Tolumonas auensis DSM 9187: one gene and its partner. The protein of the gene in region 2 interacts with the protein of the main gene of each other region in a pairwise test. Links are inferred from orthologs where the notes say so. Each region holds a gene or a part of one and is shown on either strand. Other genes may lie near its edges.

Evidence for each region.
Region 1: the proteins of TOLA_RS16040 (region 2) and helD interact in binary tests that used the Escherichia coli proteins (3 or more experiments, as listed by UniProt). The link is inferred for Tolumonas auensis DSM 9187 from one-to-one orthologs.

The regions. Positions count from the first base shown.
Region 1 is NC_012691.1:1,624,676-1,636,113, reverse strand. Bases 5,774-8,687 are described here. They hold helD (DNA helicase IV), read right to left. Parts: upstream 8,322-8,687; coding sequence 6,225-8,321; downstream 5,774-6,224. Other genes in these bases: TOLA_RS07500 (ABC transporter ATP-binding protein), read left to right, coding at 8,679-8,687; TOLA_RS07510 (MFS transporter), read right to left, coding at 5,774-6,122. Also shown: TOLA_RS07545 (YiiX/YebB-like N1pC/P60 family cysteine hydrolase), read left to right, coding at 1-170; TOLA_RS07540 (site-2 protease family protein), read left to right, coding at 319-963; TOLA_RS07535 (DUF3144 domain-containing protein), read left to right, coding at 1,079-1,390; TOLA_RS07530 (hypothetical protein), read left to right, coding at 1,606-2,310; TOLA_RS07525 (thiopurine S-methyltransferase), read left to right, coding at 2,494-3,156; TOLA_RS07520 (sugar O-acetyltransferase), read left to right, coding at 3,709-4,269; TOLA_RS07515 (TIGR00645 family protein), read left to right, coding at 4,379-4,882; more of TOLA_RS07510, read right to left, coding at 4,926-5,773; more of TOLA_RS07500, read left to right, coding at 8,688-10,199; TOLA_RS07495 (ABC transporter permease), read left to right, coding at 10,206-11,276; TOLA_RS07490 (ABC transporter permease), read left to right, coding at 11,269-11,438. UniProt on the Escherichia coli protein: Helicase IV catalyzes the unwinding of duplex DNA in the 3' to 5' direction with respect to the bound single strand in a reaction that is dependent upon the hydrolysis of ATP.
Region 2 is NC_012691.1:3,417,562-3,429,168, forward strand. The notes cover bases 5,478-8,560. They hold TOLA_RS16040 (class I adenylate cyclase), read right to left. Parts: upstream 8,224-8,560; coding sequence 5,731-8,223; downstream 5,478-5,730. Other genes in these bases: TOLA_RS16035 (hypothetical protein), read right to left, coding at 5,478-5,610; hemC (hydroxymethylbilane synthase), read left to right, coding at 8,405-8,560. In the rest of the region: TOLA_RS15995 (cobyric acid synthase), read right to left, coding at 1-127; TOLA_RS16000 (addiction module antidote protein), read left to right, coding at 345-629; tyrosine recombinase XerC, read right to left, coding at 632-1,561; TOLA_RS16010 (DUF484 family protein), read right to left, coding at 1,554-2,252; dapF (diaminopimelate epimerase), read right to left, coding at 2,249-3,079; lysA (diaminopimelate decarboxylase), read right to left, coding at 3,095-4,345; LPS translocon maturation chaperone LptM, read right to left, coding at 4,361-4,516; iron donor protein CyaY, read left to right, coding at 4,597-4,911; TOLA_RS16030 (Rdx family protein), read left to right, coding at 4,917-5,201; more of TOLA_RS16035, read right to left, coding at 5,251-5,477; more of hemC, read left to right, coding at 8,561-9,331; TOLA_RS16050 (uroporphyrinogen-III synthase), read left to right, coding at 9,328-10,053; TOLA_RS16055 (uroporphyrinogen-III C-methyltransferase), read left to right, coding at 10,071-11,141; TOLA_RS16060 (heme biosynthesis HemY N-terminal domain-containing protein), read left to right, coding at 11,153-11,607. UniProt on the Escherichia coli protein: Catalyzes the formation of the second messenger cAMP from ATP. Its transcript is probably degraded by endoribonuclease LS (rnlA), decreasing cAMP levels and the negative regulator Crp-cAMP, which then induces its own transcription again.

The DNA of each region.
Region 1 (11,438 bases), 1.8 Mb from region 2 along the record:
TAAGGCTTGGAACACATAAAGAGAATGATGCCTATATCTGTTCAGAATTTGTAGATATCTGCTTTCAGTCCATTGGAATTAAGTTCCTTCGTGATCCTGAGGGATACATTTTCCCTGAGCATATTGCAGCTGATATTCATGTGGTGCCGAAATACGAAATAGTAGCTTAAGTATGCCCAGTGATTAACCCGCTCAAACCTGAAAGCCAGCGTGGATTCATCAGCAGTCCGAAAAGATTGCCTTTATTCTGAGTAAATTACGGCATAATGTGATGCTCAACACGGATTCTGACTGGCTTTCACACGGGTAGATACTTATATGAATTTTGACTATTTCTGGCTTTTCAGATCACTCCCTGCAGTAATAATAGGGCTTACCGTACATGAGCTGGCTCATGCATATACGGCATATAAACTGGGTGACATGACTGCAAAAAATGATGGTCGTCTGACGCTCAATCCATTGAAACATATTGATCCGCTCGGGTTCATTCTCATTGTGATTGCAGGATTCGGATGGGCCAAGCCTGTGAGTTTTAATCCGGACAATTTAAAGAACAAACACCGGGATGAAATTCTGATCTCGCTGGCAGGTCCGTTTTCTAATTTTTTGCTGGCAATACTATTTTTAATAGTGGCCAGAGGCCTCTACTTTTTCCCCTATTTCAGTGGCACAGAGGTCGGTCTTGCTACGATTAACTTACTGATTCTGTGGAGCGTTATAAATTTCGGGTTATTTATCTTTAATCTTATCCCGATCCCACCGCTCGATGGATCGCATATTTACATGACCTTCCTGAAAGAAACCAATCCCAAGTTACTGCAAAATATGTACAAATACGGCACATTGGGATTACTGCTTATAATATTAATCCAGAGCAATACGAAGATAGAAATATTGCCACTGGGGCCATTAATCCGAGGCATTACAAATGTCTTTATCTCCATTCTGCAGTTCAAATAACTTTGTTAAACCGGAAACTATTTTTTCATTTACAAAACCATGAAACATCTTCACATTGCTCACTGCGCAGGGCCCGCTACCCGGTTCTGGCCTGCTGACTGAATAGGAGAAATATATGAGTGACGAAATGCAAGAAACACAAGAAACACAAGAAATCCAGGATGAAGCATTCTGGGACCGCATTGATGAGGTTGTTGATCTGGCTAATCAACAAACAGAACATGCTGAAAGTGATGATGTAAGCTCTTCTTTGCTTTACGCGACAGCACGGTTTAATGCATACCTTCTTGCATCCTCAGCTGAAAATGCTGATGAAATAAAAGCTGGCAAAGAGTCCGCAGTTGAATATTTTACGGAGAAATATCGTCAGCTTCTCATTGAGAACATTGATGATTACATAGAAAATTTCGACGAATACAATTCGTAAGCTCTATATACAGAGCACAGGACTGGTCAGGTCACCGGCCATGGCCAGTCAGTTTTTCCTTCTGAATCAACATTCCTGCGCAAGTTGCCACTATCAGGCTTGATGTGTGCCCCAATAGTGTGACAAACAATCAAATATTAGAATTGTTTAATATACCCGTCATTGATCATTGCTATAGTTGATACTAATTCATCAATTAGTCCTGAGATCGTGTTATGAAGAGATTAATCATAGCGAGCGCTTTAACACTATTTTTGTCCACAACCTATGCTGCTGATGCTTTTACCGATGCAATGCAACAGGCTTATGCGCCATACCGGGTTGCCTTATTTAAAACAAATAATGGCACTCCGGATGAGGCAACAAAAAGCGTTCAGCAAGCCAAACAGGCCTGGAAGAAAATAACAGACCAATTTTCGGCTCAACCCCCTGCCCCTTATGATCGTGACGAAAAATTTGCAGCTACATTAGAAACGGTAATGCAGGTTTATAACCAGGCCGAAGAACAGGCGACACAGAAACAACTGGCTAAGTCTCATGAAACGCTGGAGAAAGTCCGGGAAGCACTTGCTGATCTCCGGCATCGCAACCAAGTGATCATTTATAGTGATCATATGAATGCATATCACTCTGTGATGGAGCAAATACTGGAGGAAAACAAGAAAATACTGGCCGAACCGGATGGTATTCAGCAACTAACCGCAAAAGCAGGCGTGTTGATCTACCTCAGTGAAAAACTTCGTACCGAAGCACCAGAGCAATACCGCAATAATGCTGAATTCACCAAGTTAATTGATAGCCAAAAATCTTCTGTGGATGCACTTCGGGAAGCGTTATTTAAAAATGATGCACCGGCCATTCATGCTGCAATCACCAAACTGAAAATGCCTTACTCTAAATTATTTCTGAAGTTTGGCTAAAACCTGACACAGAGAGCTTTGGCGATGTGTGGTTCAATGCTTTCCGGTCTTGCCAGATTTATACTGTTGGCTATTTGAACTGAAACCATGCTAGCTTCAGGTAAACCACCTTATGTTCGCATGGTCCGTTCGCATTCTGCAGAACTCATCCTGTACACATTATGAAACAGGAGACGAGTTTCGATGAGTAATCAACGCTGGAAGAATAAATGGAAACAGGATGATATCGGTTTCCACCAACTACACATTAATCCTCTGTTGCCACAATTCTGGCCAAATCTTAATTTAACAGCCGGCGATACAGTGCTGGTACCTTTGTGTGGCAAGAGTCTGGATATGAGCTGGTTCCTGGCTGAAGGGTATAAGGTTATTGGTATAGAGCTCAGCAACATCGCCATTCAGGCTTTTTTTGCCGAACGAAATATAGTCCCTACCCGTTCACGGCATGGTCGCTTTATCCGCTGGCAGCACGATGATATTCAGATTTGGTGCGGTGATCTGTTTGATCTCAGTGAAGCGGATTTACGCGGTGTCAGTGCGATCTACGATTGTGCTGCGCTGACTGCATTGCCACCTGAAAGTCGCATTCAATATGTCCGGCATCTTAGTACTATGTTGCCTGCAGATATTCAGCTATTACTGCTCACCACCGAATCTATCGATACCCTTTCTGCTGAACAACCATCTGTCATCGACAGTGAAGTCGCAAGTCTTTTTCAGTCCTGGTTTAGCGTTGAATTATTGCATGGTAATCAATGCATTAAGGTTGACCCGGAATATCCTGAAGAATCAGCACGATTACTTGAGGAAAAAGTTTACCGGATGCAATTTCACGCCGTTGCATAGTTCATGGTACTCCCCCTCTTAGTTTTGGCTAACAACCAGCGGTTTTTGTTCAGACCACTGGTTGTGATGGTTTCTCGGTAGTGGGGATTTTTCTTTTTGGGTAAACACACAATATTGAACATAATAGTTGTGACGACGAATATAAGAAAGCAAAAATAAACCCGGCGCATGATAGTGCCGGGTTTGATTCAATGAAAACCGGGAAGGATGTTAAGCACTATTGCGGGTGTTTTTTCTCCCGTTTGATAGCTTTTTTCTCTTTATCAGTCATTGCTGGTTTTTTCTTTTGCTCTTTATTGCTTTGCCATATCTTGCCCATGATCTTGCTCCTCATCGGTACCAGAAGAACGCAGGTGCATTTTAAGTATAGATCGGGATTTCAGGATTTAGTGTCAATTTGTGTAGCCATCGCTATGCCAGATGGATTTGTATGATTTGTGAGTCTATTCACAGATTGTTTCTGTAACAAAAATGTAACCGGTTTCTTTGGTAGACTAAACACCAGCCTGAATCGACTTAATATAGTCATACCAACGAATAAGGAATGAAGCCATGGCAAAAACACAACGCGAATTAATGACCGCCGGAGAATTTTACGATGCCGGCGATCCTGAGCTGTCTGCAGCCAGACACGCCTCCGCGGATCTGCAATTTGAAATCAACAATCTGCGCCCGTCAGATAAAGAAACACGCAAACAGTTATTACAAAAACTGATCGGCTCATATGGTGAACAGTTTTACATCACTCCCCCGTTTCATTGCGATTATGGTTTTAATATCACGTTTGGCGAACGTTTCTATGCCAATTTTGGTTGTACCATTTTAGACGTGGCGCCAGTCATCATTGGTGATGATGTGATGTTTGGTCCTTCAGTGCAGATAGTGACAGCGACCCATCCTCTCGATTCAGCGACGCGTATCAGTGGTGTTGAATATGCGAAACCCATCACTATTGGTTCGAAAACATGGCTGGGAGCAGGCGTTATAGTTTGTCCTGGTGTCACCATCGGTGAAGGTTGTGTGATTGGGGCTGGCAGTGTTGTAGTTAAAGATATTCCTGACTATTCAATAGCGGTGGGAAATCCTTGCCGGGTGATTCGCTCCACAACCTGAGCGCTAATCAGTTCACTCGATTCGCATCTGACAAGTGTAATGAGGGTTGACCACAGCTACTGTCTCGACGAAACTAACATCATCATTAACACTTTGATTACAAGTTATCATGGAACGCTTTATTGAACGCTTGATGTATTCTGCCCGCTGGATCATGGCCCCTATCTATCTGGGGTTGAGCCTTGCATTGCTTGCTCTGGGCATTAAGTTTTTTCAGGAAGTTTTTCATATCTTCACCGTGATCATTTCCATGAAAGAAGTGGAGCTGATACTGATCATTTTGTCGCTGATTGATATTTCGCTGGTCGGTGGACTTATTGTAATGGTCATGTATTCCGGGTACGAAAACTTCGTTTCCCGCCTTGATCTGGACGATCACGATGACAAATTGAGCTGGTTAGGGAAACTGGACGCGGGTTCTCTGAAAAACAAAGTTGCAGCATCGATTGTCGCTATTTCATCTATTCATCTGCTGAAAGTTTTCATGAACACGGAGAATATCGCTGATGATAAGATCAAATGGTACCTGCTGATCCATATCACATTCGTTATGTCTGCATTTGCGATGGGCTATCTTGATAAGCTATTACGTGATAAAGATTCACCTCATTAAAAAGAAAAAGCCTGACTAATTACAGTCAGGCTTTCTTTTAACACTATTTATTGCTTTTTAATGTAGGCAGCAAGGCGGTAATTACCCCCATCAGCGGCAACCAGCCACAGAGCTGATAAACATATTCAATACCATAGTGATCCGCTAGTTGCCCCATCAACGCGGCACCAATACCCGCGATACCAAATGCGAAGCCGAAGAATAATCCGGAGATAGTACCGACTCTGCCGGGTACCAACTCCTGCGCATAAACCAGTATGGCTGAAAAAGCAGAAGCCAGAATAAAGCCAATCACAAATGACAGAACTGATGTCCAGAATAGATCGGCATGAGGTAACGCCAGCGTGAATGGCGCAACACCCAGAATGGAGAACCAGATCACTCGTTTACGACCAACCTTGTCACCGATAGGCCCACCCAGTACAGTCCCTGCAGCAACAGCAAACAGGAAGATAAACAGATGGTACTGCGCATTCTGTGCGTTCAGACCAAAATGATGCATCAGATAAAAGGTGTAGTAATTAGTCAGACTCGCCAGATAGAGATATTTTGAGGTGATCAGCAGAAGCAGCACACCGAGAGCCATCATGATTCTGGTGCGGGATAACCCGGATTCTCTGGAGGTAATATTTAACTTCTGACTACGGTGTTGTTGCCGATACCAGTTTCCCACCTTCCATAAAATAAACATGGCCAGCAGTGCTGCCAGTGAAAACCAGGCCAGACTCCCCTGCCCGAATGGGAAGATGATAACTGCGGCCAGCAAAGGACCTGTCGCTGTACCCGCATTCCCACCCACCTGAAAGATGGACTGAGCCAAACCATGTCTGCCACCGGAAGCCATGCGGGCAACCCGTGATGATTCCGGATGGAAAATTGAAGACCCTAGCCCCACCATGGCGGCAGCTATTAGTAAAAGCGGGAACGTGTGCGCCTGACTCAGCAGTAACAGACCGACACAGGTTGACCCCATACCCACGACCAGAGAATAAGGTTTGGGGTGTTTGTCGGTATAAAAACCAACCATCGGCTGCAAAATAGACGCTGTTAACTGATAGGTCAGCGTCAGCAGACCAATTTGAGTGAAATTAAGATCGTAATTGCCTTTCAGCAACGGATAGATAGCGAAAATAAGCGACTGCAGCATGTCATTAAGAAAATGCGACATACTGATAGCACCAAGAACCCGAAAACGCGTATCACTCGCTTTCGGCTGAACAAGAGCCTGAGAATCTTCCATAAGAATTTTTTGCTAAATAAAGAAAACCAGAGAGATACATTCTAACGTGATTTGAATCACATCAGCGGATTTTGTTTTTCTTTCTGTCCGGTTAGCGGAAACTTAGAATGCTGATACAAACTCATCCGTACAGACCGGATATTTCTGATTAATCAATTCCGAGATGAACGGTGAAGGTTCTGCAGGGTGATATACCAGATAGACCCGGTGACGAGCTCTGGTCAGCGCGACATAAAACAACCGTCTCTCTTCTGCATAAGAAAACGTTTCTTTCTCAGGCAATAAAAACTCAAGGATCGGATCTGTCTCTTTCAGGCTGGGGAACCCATATTTGCCGTTGTTCATCCCCAATGCAATGACGTAGTCTGCTTCTTTCCCTTTAGATGCGTGTACGGACATAAACTCAATGTCCAGATACGGATACTGGAATTCCATCTGTCGTTTAAGAATGACTGGACTATCATCACCCAGCAGAAAATTAAACCGGGCCAATACTGCAACTGACGTTTTCTGCTCGGAATAAACAGGCACATCCTGATTGAGATGATGTAATACCTGATGCAATCCCCGCTCTGAAACGGATGCCTGTACCAGAGATACGGCAGGATGCGCCACTATTGAAGCGGAGTTAATTGTTTTATTTATCTGCTCCGGATTTTTCAGTACAAACCCGGAGGCAACTTCACCAATCTTATTATTAAACCGGAACGTGGTATCAAGTGCAGTAGTCGCGGTCGCACCAAATATAGATTCAAATTGGCGGGTGATATTGATATCACTACCCGTAAAACGATAGATCGATTGCCAGTCATCTCCCACGGCAAACAGTACCGTGTCATCCCGCTGAGCTAACAAAGCCTTAAGCAAGCGGGCGCGTTCCTGACTGATATCCTGAAATTCATCCACCAGAATATGCTGATAGGGTGAGCAATAACGGCCCGACTCGACATACTCGATCGCTTTACCAATCATATCGGCAAAATCAATTTCATTTCTTTCCGTTAAATGTTGCTCGTAAGCAGCTAACACAGGCTGAAACAGTGACAGAAAGAGAGAAAAACGCACACTGCTACGTTGTTTTTTTATATCAGTAGCGAATGCCGGGAATGTCAGGTGTGATTGTTTAAATAACAGCAGGAAGTCAGCTATCAGCAGGGAGAAATCAGCTGCTGATTTCGGATAGGCACGATCTGTACAAAACTGACTGACTTTCTTTTTATATGCCTCATTCATCATCAGCTGACCAATAACATCACCAATGAACTGCATGAATGCCGCATTATTCTCAACGAAAGGCGTGATAACAGGCCATTTACCTTCCACTTTGCCAATGATCTCAAGCCCGAGTGCATGGAAGGTTTTAATAACAGGCGTTGCGTTCTTTAAAAGTGGTCGCAGGCACTTATCCTGTCGTTCCTGCATTTCTCCGGCTGCTTTTTTAGCAAAGGCCAACATCAGAATTTTTTCCGGCTGAGCTTGTGCCGTTACTAACAGATACCCTGCCCGACCAATCATCGTGCTGGTCTTGCCGGTTCCCGCCCCGGCTAAAACCAGATTATGGTCTTCATTGATAATACAGGCTTTGCGTTGTGCCAACGTTAATGTGTTCTTCTCAATATGGTCAAAAAACGACTGACACCGGAGTAACTCTTGTTTCAGGAATTTTGTGTTTGCCCGTTTTACTTTCTCTTCAGCAAAAGAAACAAAATCAGCCGAATATTTCAATGCGGCCAATTGAGAAGAAGTAGCAAAACATTCCCGTAAATAAACAGAGGTGTTCTTCAGAAGCCGGCGGCAACGTTCCACCAAATGCCGGCATTGCGATGAGCGCCGGAAAGATGACGCATCCAGAAAGGTCTGTATCTCGGTTTTAAGCTGTTTTGCTTCCTGATACTCAGCCTGTAATTGTTGCTGAACATGAAGTTTCAACGAATCATTCAGTAATTCTGAAAATTGGCGTAATTGCGATGCTGAGAAGCCTTTATACAGATACGATTTCTTAGCGGTAGTCACAGATAAATGCGACCAGAACAGACGCCGCTTGATCTTCGGCAATGAACTCATACGGCTGAATGGCAATACCATCTTTTTCTTACCATCAGAAATCTGCAGTCCTTTACTCTGCAACGTCAGCACCGATGCCGGATGCCTGAACAGCAGATTCGTCAGCCAGTTGTTCTTAATTTCGTAAGTATTCATTTAATAATTCATGTACAGAGCCCGCACCTAAAGATAACACGGGAAAAAGCTAATCTTTCATCCAGTTGGCCTGTAATCTGCACTTAATCTGGCAGCACAAAGAAAAATGCCATTACATGGCTATAAAACATACACAGAGTGATTCAGCCTCAGCTAAAATACCAAAAGGTTGTGTTCAGGCTGAATCTTTAACGCAACACATAGTGTTTGGCACATTATTCCGGTAATCATGGCTCTGCATGGTGATTTTTTCGCTGATCAGTGAATTTACATGCAGAAAAAATGGCAAATTGGACAATTTTTTGCTTAACTCGCACATCAATTTTTTACACCCGCAAACGGAGTGTCGTAAAGAGGATGACAACACATCATTACCAGCTTGAATTGTGGGATATCACTAAGCAATATCCCGGCTGTCTTGCGAACAACAAGATCAATTTGAAGCTCGAACGTGGTGAAATCCATGCACTATTGGGTGAAAATGGTGCAGGAAAGTCAACCTTGGTCAAAATCATTTATGGTTTGGTGACCCCGGACAGTGGTTCCATCGTGTGGGATGGGCAGGAGTTGCAAATCCGCTCTCCTTCTCATGCGCGTGAATTGGGCATCGGTATGGTGTTTCAGCATTTTTCGCTGTTCGAAACACTGACCGTCACGGAAAACATCGATTTGTGTTTAACCCCTTCAATGCGGGAACAGATTGGTGATCTAGCAGGACGCATCCGTGAGCTGTCGGGAAATTACGGATTGAATATTGATCCAGATCGTTATGTGTTTAGCTTGTCCATGGGCGAACGCCAACGAGTCGAAATTCTTCGCTGTCTGATCCAGCAGGTAAAATTACTCATTCTTGATGAACCAACTTCCGTGCTGACACCGCAGGAAGTGGATAGTCTGTTTGTAGTATTACGCCAGCTGGCTTCGGATGGCTGCACGATCCTGTTTATCAGCCATAAACTGAAAGAAGTGACTGCACTCTGCCATAAAGCAACAATATTGCGTGGCGGACGAGTTACCGGTGCCTGCGTGCCTGCAAATGAAACACCGGAAAGTATCGCCCGCATGATGGTGGGTGACAGTGCTATTGCCGAAACTTACGAACGTCGTTCCAGCAAGAAAATTAATCTTGCGGTGAAAGACCTCTCTCTGCCGGCACCGAATCCGTTTGCCTGTGCCTTGAAACAGCTTAATTTTTCCCTGCGTGGCGGTGAAATTCTCGGTATTGCCGGGGTCGCCGGTAACGGACAGGAAGAACTGTTAAGCGTACTGAGTGGCGAATGGCTCAGCCCTCATAGTGATCAAATCATTATGAATGGCAAACCCGTCGGACGCCTGAAAGTCGGTAATCGCCGTCAGCTCGGTATGGCTTATGTTCCGGCAGAACGTCTGGGGCATGGTGCCGCGCCGAAAATGAGTCTGCGCGAAAACCTGCTGCTAACAAATGCGACACTGGGGTTAAAACGCTGGGGTTGGGTGAAATGGAACAAAGTTTCTGCCCGTACCCGCGATGTGATTGAGCAACATCAGGTGAAATGTCATAACGAACATGCACCGGCGCACTCACTGTCCGGCGGTAACCTGCAGAAGTTCATCATTGGTCGTGAACTGGCTCTTGAGCCTAATGTGTTTGTTTGTGCTCACCCGACCTGGGGGGTAGATATTGGCGCAGCAAATGCGATCTATCGTGAACTGATGGAACTGCGCGATCGTGGCGCAGCAATAGTCGTAATCTCTGAAGATCTGGATGAACTGTTCCTGATCAGTGACCGTATTGCCGCCTTGTTTGATGGCCATCTGTCACCTCTGGTTAAAACACAGGAAACCAGCACGAATCAGATCGGTCAGTGGATGGCCGGACAATTTCTGGAGCAGGAATAAACCACCATGTGGCAATTTCAACCTCGTACTTTTATCCCATGGTATCTGCAGCTGGTTTCACCGCTGATCGCGGTGTGCCTGACTATTCTGCTGGGAATGGGATTATTTAGTTTTCTGGGCAAAGATCCGCTGCATGCTATGTATGTGTTCTTTATCAGCCCACTTTCCGATGGTTACAACGTCGGTGAGTTATTAGTCAAAACCGCGCCGATGCTGCTTTGTGCGGTCGGTCTGGCGCTGTGCTATCAGGCTAATCTGTGGAATATCGGTGCCGAAGGCCAGCTGTTGCTGGGCGCGGTAGTCGGTAGTGCAGTCAGTCTGCAATTTGCAGACTCTTCCATGAGTGTCTGGCTGGCGATGATCGCCGGAGTCCTGGCCGGGATGGCATGGTCAGGGATTGCGATTGCATTGCGGCAGTGGTTTAACAGTAACATCATTCTGACCACCATCATGCTGAACTACATTGCACTTTATACACTGCAATGGGCTGTGCATGGTCCGCTGAAAGATCCGGAAGGCATGGGTTTCCCTGAATCAGCCTTGTTTGCGGATACACAGTTACTGCCGATTCTGATTGAAAATACCCGTGTCCATCTGGGTGTGCTCTTTGCATTGCTGGCAGCAATTCTGTCCTGGATCTTACTGCGCTTCAGCTGGCTGGGTTTCCAGATCCGGGTATTAGGTCATGATGAGTCATCGGCACATTATGCCGGTTTCTCCATCCGTCGCTTACGCTGGGGAATTATGCTTTTTTCCGGTGCGCTTGCCGGTCTGGCTGGTGCCAGTGAAGTATCAGGCCCGATTGGTCAGCTGATTCCTGCGGTCTCTCCCGGTTATGGTTATGCCGCAATCATCGTGGCATGGCTGGGGCGTTTGCACCCGCTTGGCATGTGTGTATCCGGTCTGTTCCTGGGGCTGATTTACATGGGCGGTGACATGGCTCAGATTGAGCTTGGTGTACCTACCGCTATTACCGGTCTGTTCCAGGGCTCATTATTGTTCCTGTTGCTGGCAAGCGATTTTCTGTTGCGCTATCGCCTGGTTAAAGTGAAGTCGAAGGAAACTCAGAATGGATAATGAACTGCTTCTGCAAATTCTGACGGCAGCCATTAAAACCGGAACACCGTTGCTGCTGGTTGCCCTGGGTGAAATGATTTGTGAGAAATCAGGTGTCCTGAACCTCGGTCAGGAAGGCATGATGCTAATGGGTGCGGTATGTGGTTTTATCGCCACATCAAA
Region 2 (11,607 bases):
TCTGCGATTTAAACGGCGCCACCGACCAGCCCTGTCGTTTCAGCAGACGGCACAGCCCCGCCACCAGCGTGCTTTTACCGGCATCGGACGTGGTGCCCTGCACCATGAGAGAGAATTTTTTCAGCAACTTGAGGAGATCCTGACAGGTCTTGCGGTCCGAAGATATCTGCCATCATAAGCCGATTAAGGGATTATTTACACTTGCAGTATGTATCTTTAAGGATACACTTATTATGAACGTCTTTCTTAAAACAGAAATTTTTGACCACTGGTGGTGATAAATCAACGCAGAGTAAAGACATCAGACAAGCAAAGCTGATCTGGGTTGAACTGGAGAAATCTTCATGAAAAAAGTCACGCTGTCTTCTTTCGATGCGGCAGATTATCTTGATAGCGAAGAGGCTATTGCCGAATATCTGAATGCCATTCTGGAGGAAGATGATCCGGCACTATTTCTGACGGCTTTAGGCGATGTAGCCAAAGCCAGAGGCATGAGCCAGATCGCGGTACAAACCGGTCTCGGTCGGGAAAGTCTGTATAAAACGTTCGCACCGGGCGCTCATCCCCGATACGAAACCGTGGTTAAAGTATTAAAAGCATTGGGTGTCAAACTGACGATAGCAGCCTGAAATCACTCTTCCTCTTCCGGCTTGAGCTTTTTACGTTTGGAACGGGGATGCGTCTGGTCATACACTGCAGCCAGATGCTGAAAATCGAGGTGGGTATAGATCTGCGTGGTCGCCAGATTGGCATGCCCCAGCAACTCCTGTACCGCGCGCAGATCGCCGGAAGATTCCAGCATATGTGTGGCAAAGCTGTGACGCAGTTTATGCGGATGTACATGACTGTTCAGTGTCTGTTTCTGTCCCCACTGCTCAATGCGGATCTCCACCATCCGCGCCGTAATGCGCCGCTTGCGGCTGCTGAGAAACAGGGCGGTTTCCCCTTCGAGCAGAAAAGCGGTTCTGGTTCTGAGCCACTTCTCCAGCCATTCCAGTGCCAGCCGGCCAACCGGCAGAATGCGCTCTTTGTTACCCTTGCCGATCACTCTGACCTGACGACTGGTCATATCCAGATCATTCAGATCCAGCGCCACCAGCTCAGAAAGACGCATACCGGTGGAATAGAACAGCTCCATGATGGCGCGGTCACGCACCACCAGCGGATCCGATTCATCAGTGATATTCAGCAGCTGATGTACCTGATCGACATCGAGATTTTTCGGCAGTGGCCGTCCCAGTTTCGGCAGTGCCACCCCACGCGCCGGATTCGCCGCCAGAATACCGCGGATCACCAGCCAGTCAGCAAAGCTGCGCAGGGCCGACATCTTGGTGCTGATGGTGCGCGGCGAAGTATCTTTGTGTTTACGCAGCGTGTGCGCCCATTGCCGCACCAGCGGGTTATTCAGCTCACCCCAGTCCTGGATCTGCTTCTCCTGCAGCCATTCAATTAACGCCTGCAGATGCCGCTGATAATTACTGAGGGTATGCGCACTGAGCTGGCGCTCGACGCGCAGGTATTCCAGATAGGTATGTAAGACAGAGGACAGTGACTCACTCACAGGAACGGGCCAGTGTCGGCAGCAACAAGGTCACGAACCGGCCTAACTGCTCCAGCAGCAGGCTGTCCATCCCCGGCTGATAATGCTGCGGATTAGCATGGCCAAAGGCCAGAAAGCCCCATTCGCCATACTCCCCGAGCCGCAGCAGGGCCATCGAGTGCACCAGCGAGCCCTGCCCGAAAATCAGCTCCCGGTCGCAATCATTGACGCGGCCGAAATAGACCAGCTGATCGGCCATCGGATAGAGGCACAAGCGCTGAAACAGCGGATATTCCATCTCATAGGGCTTATCAAAGCGCTTGGCTTTCACCCGCGCCTGATTCACCCACAGCGCACAGGCCGGGATCCGCAACCGTTCACGAAACGTGGAATGCAGACACTTCCATAACTGCCGCATTGACGTGCAGGCGAACAGCGCCGGATAGACATCGGTATAGACGCGGAAGATAAACTCGTTGCGGGTGGCATTCGCCAGCAGCTCCTGCCGTTCATCTTCCAGCTGCTGCAGACGCTCGCGCTGCCGCTCCAGTTTCACATCAAACAGCGACACCGTACCGCGCTGTTCATGGGGCACCGCTATCTCTTCCAGCAACTCTTTATGCCGCAGGAAAAAATCCGGATGTTGCTTCAGATAATCGGCTATGCGGTTCTCTTCCAGCATCGACTCCAGTGCACCCATGTTGATACTCATAATTCGATTTGTCCGTCGAAGACATGCTCTGCCGGACCGGTCATGTAAACCGGGCTGCCAGGGCCATTCCAGGAGATATACAGCGAACCGCCGGGCAGATTCACCTTCACACGGCCTTTAAGTTTCTCCTGCTGAATACCAACCACGACGGCGGCACAGGCGCCGGTGCCGCAGGCCAGTGTTTCACCAGCACCACGCTCATACACCCGCAGATTGATTTCACTGGCAGAAACCACTTCCATGAAACCGACATTGATCCGCTCAGGGAACCGGTCAAACGACTCCAGTTTCGGTCCCAGTGTTTCAACCGGAGCATCTTTCACACTCGGCACCTCGATCACGCAATGAGGGTTCCCCATCGACACGACTCCACACATCACCGTTTGTTCGGCAACGCGCAGCAGATAAAGCTTCTCGGCTTTCAGGGCCCGGAACGGGATCTTGGCCGGTTCAAACTCCGGTACGCCCATGTTGACCGTAACCTGATCGTTATCTTCCAGTTGCAGCACAATGCGGCCACTGACCGTACTGACCGCAATACGGTCTTTGTTGGTCAGCCCTTTCAGACGCACAAAACGGGCAAAACAGCGCGCACCGTTACCACACTGCTGCACTTCCGAACCATCGGCATTAAAAATACGATAGTGGAAGTCGAGATCAGGATCATACGGCGGTTCGACCAGCAGCAGCTGGTCAAAACCGATACCAAAATGACGATCACCGAGGCGTTTCAGCGTTTCCGCATTAAAAAACACCTTCTGCGTGACGCCATCAACCACCACAAAGTCATTTCCCAGACCGTGCATTTTGGAAAACTGGATCAACATGCAGCCTGACTCCTGTTACGGCAACAGATGTTCAAATTGCCACAGCGATGCCAGCGGTTCACGCTCACGCACCAGATGCGGCTGTTCACCGTCCACCAGCACTTCTGCGGCACGGGAACGGGCGTTATAGTTAGACGCCATCGAGAAACCATACGCGCCGGCGGAACGGACTACCAGATAATCACCCGGTGCAATCGCCAGTTCGCGATCTTTACCCAGGAAATCGCCGGTTTCACAAATCGGACCCACGACATCGTAGTGATGCGCATCACGCGGCAGCGAACGGTTCACCGGAATGATATTCATCCAGGCACTGTACAGTGACGGACGGATCAGGTCGTTCATCGCGGCATCGACAATCGCAAAATGACGATCTTCACCCGCTTTCAGATATTCCACTTTGGTCGCCAGAATACCGGCATTGGCCATAATCGCACGGCCCGGTTCAAACATCAGCGTCAGATCGCGATCCTGCAGTTTCTGTTTAAGTGCCAGTGCATATTCGCTCGGGTGCGGTGGTGTTTCGTCGTTGTAATTCACACCCAGACCACCACCCACATCCAGATGATGAATTTTGATGCCGGCAGCCGATAATTCATCGATCAGGGCCAGCAGTTTATCGACTGCTTCAAGGAACGGAGAGATTTCAGTCAGCTGCGAACCGATATGGCAATCCACACCGGTGATCTGCAGGTTCGGCAGGCTGGCCGCGTAGCGGTACACTTCCGGTGCGCGTTCAATCGGAATACCGAATTTGTTCTGTTTCAGACCGGTAGAGATATACGGGTGGGTACCGGCATCGATATCCGGGTTGATACGGATAGAAATCCGCGCCACTTTCCCCATAGAACCCGCCACCTGATTCAGGCGTTCCAGTTCCGGCTCTGATTCCACGTTAAAGCAGAGAATGTCCTGCCCCAATGCATAACGCATTTCTTCTTCGGTTTTACCGACACCGGAGAACACGACTTTCTTCGCATCCCCGCCGGCGGCAATAACACGCGCCAGCTCACCGCCGGAAACGATGTCAAAACCGGAACCCAGACGCGCCAGCAGGTTCAGGATCGCGAGGTTGCCATTGGCCTTTACCGCGTAACAGATCAGGTGCGGCACATCACCGGCAGCGGCATCAAACGCTTTCCAGTGACGTTCGATGGTCGCACGGGAATAGATATACAAAGGGGTGCCGTATTGGGCGACTAACTCACTGACTGCACATTGTTCGGCCAGCAGTTCGCCATCTTCGCGATAATTAAAAAAATCCATGGCTCCATCGTTTCCTTATGATTGGGTCTGGTGGTTGTCAGTCTGGTCTTGCGGCTGGGCAGGCTGCTGTTGTGCCGGTGGCTGCTGTGGCATATACAGTGGCCCTTTCAAGCCACAACCACTCAGCAAACCGGTCAGTAACAGTGCTAAACCCACACTGTATGTGCGCATTTTCATGATCTTGTGCGATTCAGTAATTTGGACCACTATAATCTCACTCATCGCAGTAAATGCAAATAGGACAAGCCGGAATGAAAGACAGTGAATTTCACGCGCTGGTGGAAGGGCGCTACCAGTTTATCGAACAAGCCATAGATAATTGCGATACCGATATTGATTGTGAACTCAACAGCGGCGTGGTCACGCTGACTTTTGTCAACGGCAGCAAGATCATTATCAACAAGCAGGAGCCGCTACATCAGATCTGGGTAGCGACCCGTGAAAACGGCTATCACTTCGACTGGAAAGATGGCAAATGGATTGATAATCGCGGTGGCCGTGAGCTGATCGAATTACTCAGTGACGCCTGCAGTAAACAGTCCGGCGAAAAAGTGACGTTAGGTTAAACATCATGGATAAACCGGTTGTTGATATCTACTACTGCCGCCAGTGCAACTGGATGCTGCGCGCCGGGTGGATGGCACAAGAGCTGTTACATACCTTCAGTGAAGAACTGGGCAGCGTCAATTTACATCCGGATACCGGCGGCCGTTTTGAAATTCTGGTGAATGGCGTCTGTATCTGGGAACGTAAAGCGGATGGCGGCTTCCCGGATGTCAAAGCACTGAAGCAGCGGGTACGCGATCAGATCGCGCCGGAACGCGATCTCGGACATGTCGACAAGAAAACATATTAATCTACCAACAAAAACGGCTCCCTCAGGGAGCCGTTTTGCTATATGCAGATCACTCTTCGGCTGGCGCATCTTTCGGTGGTTTGCCGTCTTTTGGTGGTTTTTCCTTCGGATCTTTTGACTGTTTCTGCTCATCACGTGGCGCAGGCGCGCTTTCGTCGCCTTCAGCTCTGTTCATGGCTTCAGAATGCTCTCTGCCTTCCGGTGCTGCGTTGTTAGTCCGTTCTTCACCCTGTTTCCGGGCTTTTTTAGTATCCGGAGCCGGACGATCACATTTCTGGCCTTCAGGGCATTCCTGTCTGGCTTCATCATCCGCCGGGGCCGGACTGGCATTCGCCATTGATACACCGAAAGCAGAAACAACAGCACTCAGACCCAAGCTCAGCAGAACTTTTTTGATACCCATACTCATTTACAACCTCGTAAGTCATGTGACGTAATGCGGAGGCGATAATAGTCCTTCAGGTATACTTCTCATCCTGATTTGCGATTCTTTACACTTTTGAACAAAGGACAAAAAACAGCGGTAATGTTAGCCGGATGCCTGTTGCGGCATCTCCCGCATCGCGGAGCGGTATGGCGTGACCTGCAGTGAATCTGAACCGGGCACCAGCTCATAAAACTGCGGTAAATTGAAATTGATCACCTGTTCGGTGAAGTCGAAACGCTGATGCGTCATGGTGTAATAGCGATTGACATTCTGCACCAGATCTTCTTTGCTGCCGGCATATTCGTGATAAATTTCGACTTTGTTATTTTCGTCCAGAATATAGACGTTAAAACCGTTGTCGTTATCTTCAAAGAAATACTGGATCAGGCCTTCACTGGCATACGCATCGACGATCGGCGGCACATGCAGCCCGTTATCCGGCTCCGCGGTCTGACGTTCCAGTTTGTTATCCGACACCTGACGGTAAAAATCGATCGCACTGCTGAGCTGACGCACGGAGACTCCGCGGCGTTCCAGAAACAGCGCATACCGGTGCTCACCCACGGACAGTAATTTCACCATGCGCTGTTTATCCAGCGCCAGACGCAGCGAAATACAGGAGTTCACCAGTTCCGTAAACTGGTGGCGGATCTCGTCGCGGTAATACTGACTGTAGCAGAACACATCGATCGCATCCGGTGCCGCAGCGTCCTGATGCATCTTGCTTAAAATGGTACTCAGGGCCTCAACAACCGCATCCAGACCGTTAAAGTGCAGCGTACGCACTTCATTCCATGAATTCCGGTACACCAGATCCACCGTACCAATCAGGCACTCCTGACGCGCGCCGAAACAGAGCATATCCTCGCCATGTTCCAGCACCGGCGGCATCTCTTCCGGCCAGTCGGCCGTCGGATCACGCTCCAGATTGAGGAAAATCCCCAGATGACGGATTTCACACGGCCGGCTCAGCGCCAGATTACTTGCCGGCGGCAATTCCACCGGGAAGGTATCGGCCAGATCCTGACAGAACTGATGCAGACAGGTTCGGGTGATATCGGAGCCCGCCTGCCGGATATCGATCCGCGTATTCGCGACCATCAGACCATTAAAATAGGCCCAGGCCACCAGCTTGGAAAGATAGCCGTTATATTCCAGCGGTGCCCGCCCGATAATATCGTGCGGTTTGAGCGAGTATTTATACAGATACCAGCCCTGACGGTTCAGATGTCCCGGCGGCACCTGGATCAGGCTTAAATCCGACTCATGCAAATCAGGCGCAATCTTCAGGTTAATACGCTGCACCTTACCCGGCAGCGCCTCAAACGCGGTATAGAGTTTACGCGACAGAATCCCGATATCTTCCGGGTTGATGGATTCACTGATGTTGTTGCGGCGCGCAAACTGGATCAGCTTGCTGTAACTTTGCATCAGCGAGCTCAGCAGCTCTTCATAGGCCGTTTTAACCTGCTCGACTTTCCACTGATCATGGCTGTCGAGATGCTGCAGCGTTGCATGATCCCAACCCCAGTCCCGCACCAGTTTAACCAGCAAATCACGTCGCCAGCGACCATGTTGCGGTGGCACATTGCGGCTTAACGGGTCACAGATTTTTAAATAGAAACAACGCCGCGCCAGATCCAGCCGTTTGGTATCCCCCAGCTTGGTCAGATAATCCGTGACCTTATCCAGCATCAGATAATAGGCATCCAGCGATAAACCGAATTCATCATGCTGCTGGAACCAGCGTTTCGCCTGTACGGCTAACAGATCGGTGTGCGGGAACTCTGCGGAATAGGCTTCCATGACCAGAATTTTCAATACCGCCTTGTAAGGCGAATCCAGCCCTTTGTACAGCAGCCACAGTGCCGAACCAAAATACTCTTCCGCCGGAATATGACCAACGCCGCCCAGATCGAGCCAGTCATCTTCGGAAATCATCCCGGTGCTGAACAGCGCTGCGGCCAGTGCATCATATTCATCTTCCCGCTCGACCGGGATCAACGGCCACAGCAGACGCTTACCGGCAACCCGCGTAGCACTGCGGTAAAACTCTTCCAGCAACAGCAGATGCTGCGCACTGCCGCAGTTATCCAGGCCAACCTGAGCCTGGTTACCGACGCGGAATTTATTTTCCGGGATCAGGAAAAAGTTCATTTCCACACTGTGCTGTTCTGCCAGCCGGGAGAGGAACTGACACTTTTGCTCCAGCAGTGCCCGCCGCTCAGCAGACAATGCCGGATCATGACAAATCCAGATATCCAGATCGGAGACCGTACTCTGGCCAATAGACGAGGTGCTGCCCATGGTATACACCGCAGACAGGCAGCACTCTTTCACTTCAGGCTCGGCCGTATGACCGCATTGGGTAAACAGAAACTTGCGTTGCGCCGCATCCGGCTGAAAATTGGCAATACCACAGGGCACCTCACCGGAGACATAGCCCGGAAGGTGTGGATGATGATAATGCAGCAGAACCGGCAGCATGGAGAGCATACGCCGCCCCGCCTCGTTCATTGCCTCCAGCGCCCGTTCCATCTTGATCTGATTGATGGCATCACAGCGGGCAACCAGCAACTCAAACTGTTTAAACAACCGTTTGGCCTTAGTTGATCAAATTCGGACACTTCGCCAGCAATGGCTGGTGTAATTTCCCCATGTTAGCACAGCTGACAGCGCGGTAAACCTCCCCGGAATAGTGCAATGTAACGCTCAGGGTTCAACCGCCATCTGCTACCATGTTAGTATCCGGTAAAAACCGCTGGTACAGACACTTATGACCGAACTGCGTATCGCTACCCGAAAAAGCCCGCTGGCCCTGTGGCAGGCCAACTTCGTTAAGCAACAGCTTGAGCTTCATCATCCCGGATTACAAGTCACGCTGGTGCCGATGAGCACGCAGGGTGACAAAATTCTCGATACCCCGCTGGCCAAGATTGGTGGTAAAGGTTTGTTTGTCAAAGAGTTAGAACAAGCCATGCTGGAAAACCGGGCAGATATTGCCGTGCATTCCATGAAAGATGTACCGGTTGATTTTCCTGACGGGCTCGGTCTGGCGGTGATCTGTGAGCGTGATGATCCGTACGATGCGTTTGTCAGTTCCCGCTTTGCCAGCGTATATGAACTACCGGAAGGTGCGGTGGTCGGTACCTCCAGCCTGCGCCGGCAGTGTCAGCTGCGGGCGCAGCGTCCGGATCTGGTGATCCGCGATCTGCGCGGCAATGTGAATACCCGTTTAGCCAAACTGGATGCCGGTGACTATGATGCCATCATCCTCGCTGCCGCCGGTTTACGTCGTCTGGACAAGGCAGAACGGATCCGCTCACGGTTACCCCCGGAGCTCAGCCTGCCTGCGAATGGCCAGGGTGCGGTCGGCATTGAATGTCGTCTCGGTGATACCCAAACGTTAGCATTACTGGCATCACTGGAACATGCCACCACCCGTTACTGTGTGATGGCGGAACGGGCCATGAACCGCACGCTGCAGGGTGGTTGTCAGGTCCCTATCGGCGCATTTGCGGAAATGCAGGACAACGATCATTTGTGGCTGCGTGGTCTGGTTGGATCTGTGGATGGCAAACAGATCATTCATGGCGATATTTCCGGTCCGAAAGAACAGGCCGAAGAACTGGGTAAGCTACTGGCAGAACAACTGCTGGTTCAGGGTGCTGATGATATTCTGCGTGCGGTTTATGGCGCATGACACCGTTAATCCTGCGTCCGCAGCCTGCCGCCGGTGAACTGGCGGCATATTTGCGGCGTGACGGCCACACACCGGTAGTCTGCCCGTTACTGACTTACCAGCCAGGCGATGAGTTAGCCTTATTACCAGCCCTGCTGAAGCAGGCGGAGATCACCCTCGCGGTGAGTGCCGCTGCCGTACAATTTGCCAGCCGCCACTTACAGCAACAAAAAATTCTGTGGCCACCAGCGCTGACTTATCTGGCGGTCGGCCCGGCGACGGCAGCCGAATGGCAGCAACAAGGGCTCCGCGTCATCTCGCCTGCCGATGCCCGCAGCGAAGGTTTGCTGGCGCAGCCCGCACTGCAATCGGTTAACGGAAAGAAAATCGTGATCCTGCGCGGTAACGGTGGCCGCGAACTGCTGACGGAAACCTTACGCCACCGCGGTGCGCAGGTTTCCTGTGTTGAATGTTACCGTCGTCACTATCTGCAAACAGACGGCGCCCGTTTATTACAGGAATGGCAGGCAGCCGCGGTGGACAGTGTTATCATCACTAGTAGTGAATTATTTCGGCAATTACTGATCCTGTTACCCGATACCGCCGGAAATTGGTTATCAGCACTACGCTGGTTTGTTGCCAGCGAACGCATCGCGGAAGAGATCAGGCATTCAGGATTTAAACAAATAACGATTATGTCCGGCGCACAGCATCAGGCTGTGGCGGCTGCATTATCAGAATAATTCAGAGGATGAAACAGATGAGTGAAGCCCAGGAATCCGCTCTGCCGCCAGCCGGACAAGAGCCGAAACCACACACCGTAAAGCGTAACAGCTCCTCAAAAACAGCAATCGGTTTGTTGCTGATCCTGATGGCCGGTATCGGCGGCTTCAGCATCTATGTTTATCAGCAACAACGACAAACGGCACAGGAACTGGCAACGCTGCACGATGAACTGCAACAGTCCCGCAGCGAACAATCCGCCCTGCAGGATTTGCTGGAAACACAACCAGTGGTGAAAGAATCACTGGCCAGCTTAGGTGAACAACAGCTGAAACTGGATGGCCGTCAGCGGGAACTGGAACAGAAATGGCTGGAAAAAGAACATCAGCGACCGAACGACTGGATGCTGGCCGAAGCCGGTTATCTGGTGCGCATGGCCGGACGCAAACTCTGGCTGGAGCAGGATCTCGTTACTGCCGGTATTTTACTGACCGATGCCGATAGCCGCATACAGGCTATCGCAGACCCGTCACTGATCCCGCTGCGTAAAGCGCTGGCCGAAGATATTGCCGCCGTAAAATCCGCACCGGAAGTCGATCGTGAAGGCCTGTCTCTGCGGGTAGGCACCCTGCTGGATAATATCGATCAACTGAAAATCAAAGGATTAGAGCCAAAACTGGAACAAGACCCGATCAGCGATGAAGTCAGCGATCAGTTAAGCGACTGGCAAACCAATCTGGAAAAGAGTGCCAAACAGTTTGCCGAACACTTTGTGACTATCCGCCGCCGGAGCAGTCAGGTGGAAGCATTGCTGTCACCGGAGCAGTCTGCCTATCTGCAGGAAAATCTGCGCTTACAGCTGCAACTGGCACAACTGAGTTTATTGCGCCAGGAACAGGCTAATTTCCGTAATCATCTGCAGAAAGCACAAAGCTGGCTCAGTGATTACTACGAAGCGGATGACAGCGCCACCCAGTTCATGCAAAAAGAGCTGACCACGCTGCAGGAAGCCGATATCACCGGCCACTATCCGAAAACCTTTGCTGTGCAGCCACTGCTGGAAAAAACGCTCGCTGAGCGCTGGCAAACCGCACCGGCAGCCCGCTGAGGAGAAACAGGATGATCCGTCTGATAGTCTTACTGGTGATTCTGGCTGCCGCCCTGTTAGTGGGCCCGCAGCTGGCTGATCATCAGGGTTATGTGATGATTGCGGTTGCTGACTACACCATTGAAATGAGTGTTATCACCGCCGCGATTATTGCGTTTGTCTTTTACTTTCTGTTACTGCTGACCGAAGGATTACTGAGCCGCCTGTTCAGTGTTCGTCGTGGTATTCGTGGCTGGTGGCAAAACCGCCGCTATCTGAAAGCACAGCGCCAGACCCAGAAAGGCATGACCGCACTGGCGGAAGGTGAATATCAGCGCGCAGAACATCTGATGCTGCGCAGTGCCGGACAAAGTGATCTGCCGTTGCTGAATTATCTCTCTGCTGCCGAAGCGGCGCATGCACAGGGCGCTTATCAGAAACGCGATGAATATCTGCTGAAAGCCGGTGAACTGGATCCGCAGGCCCA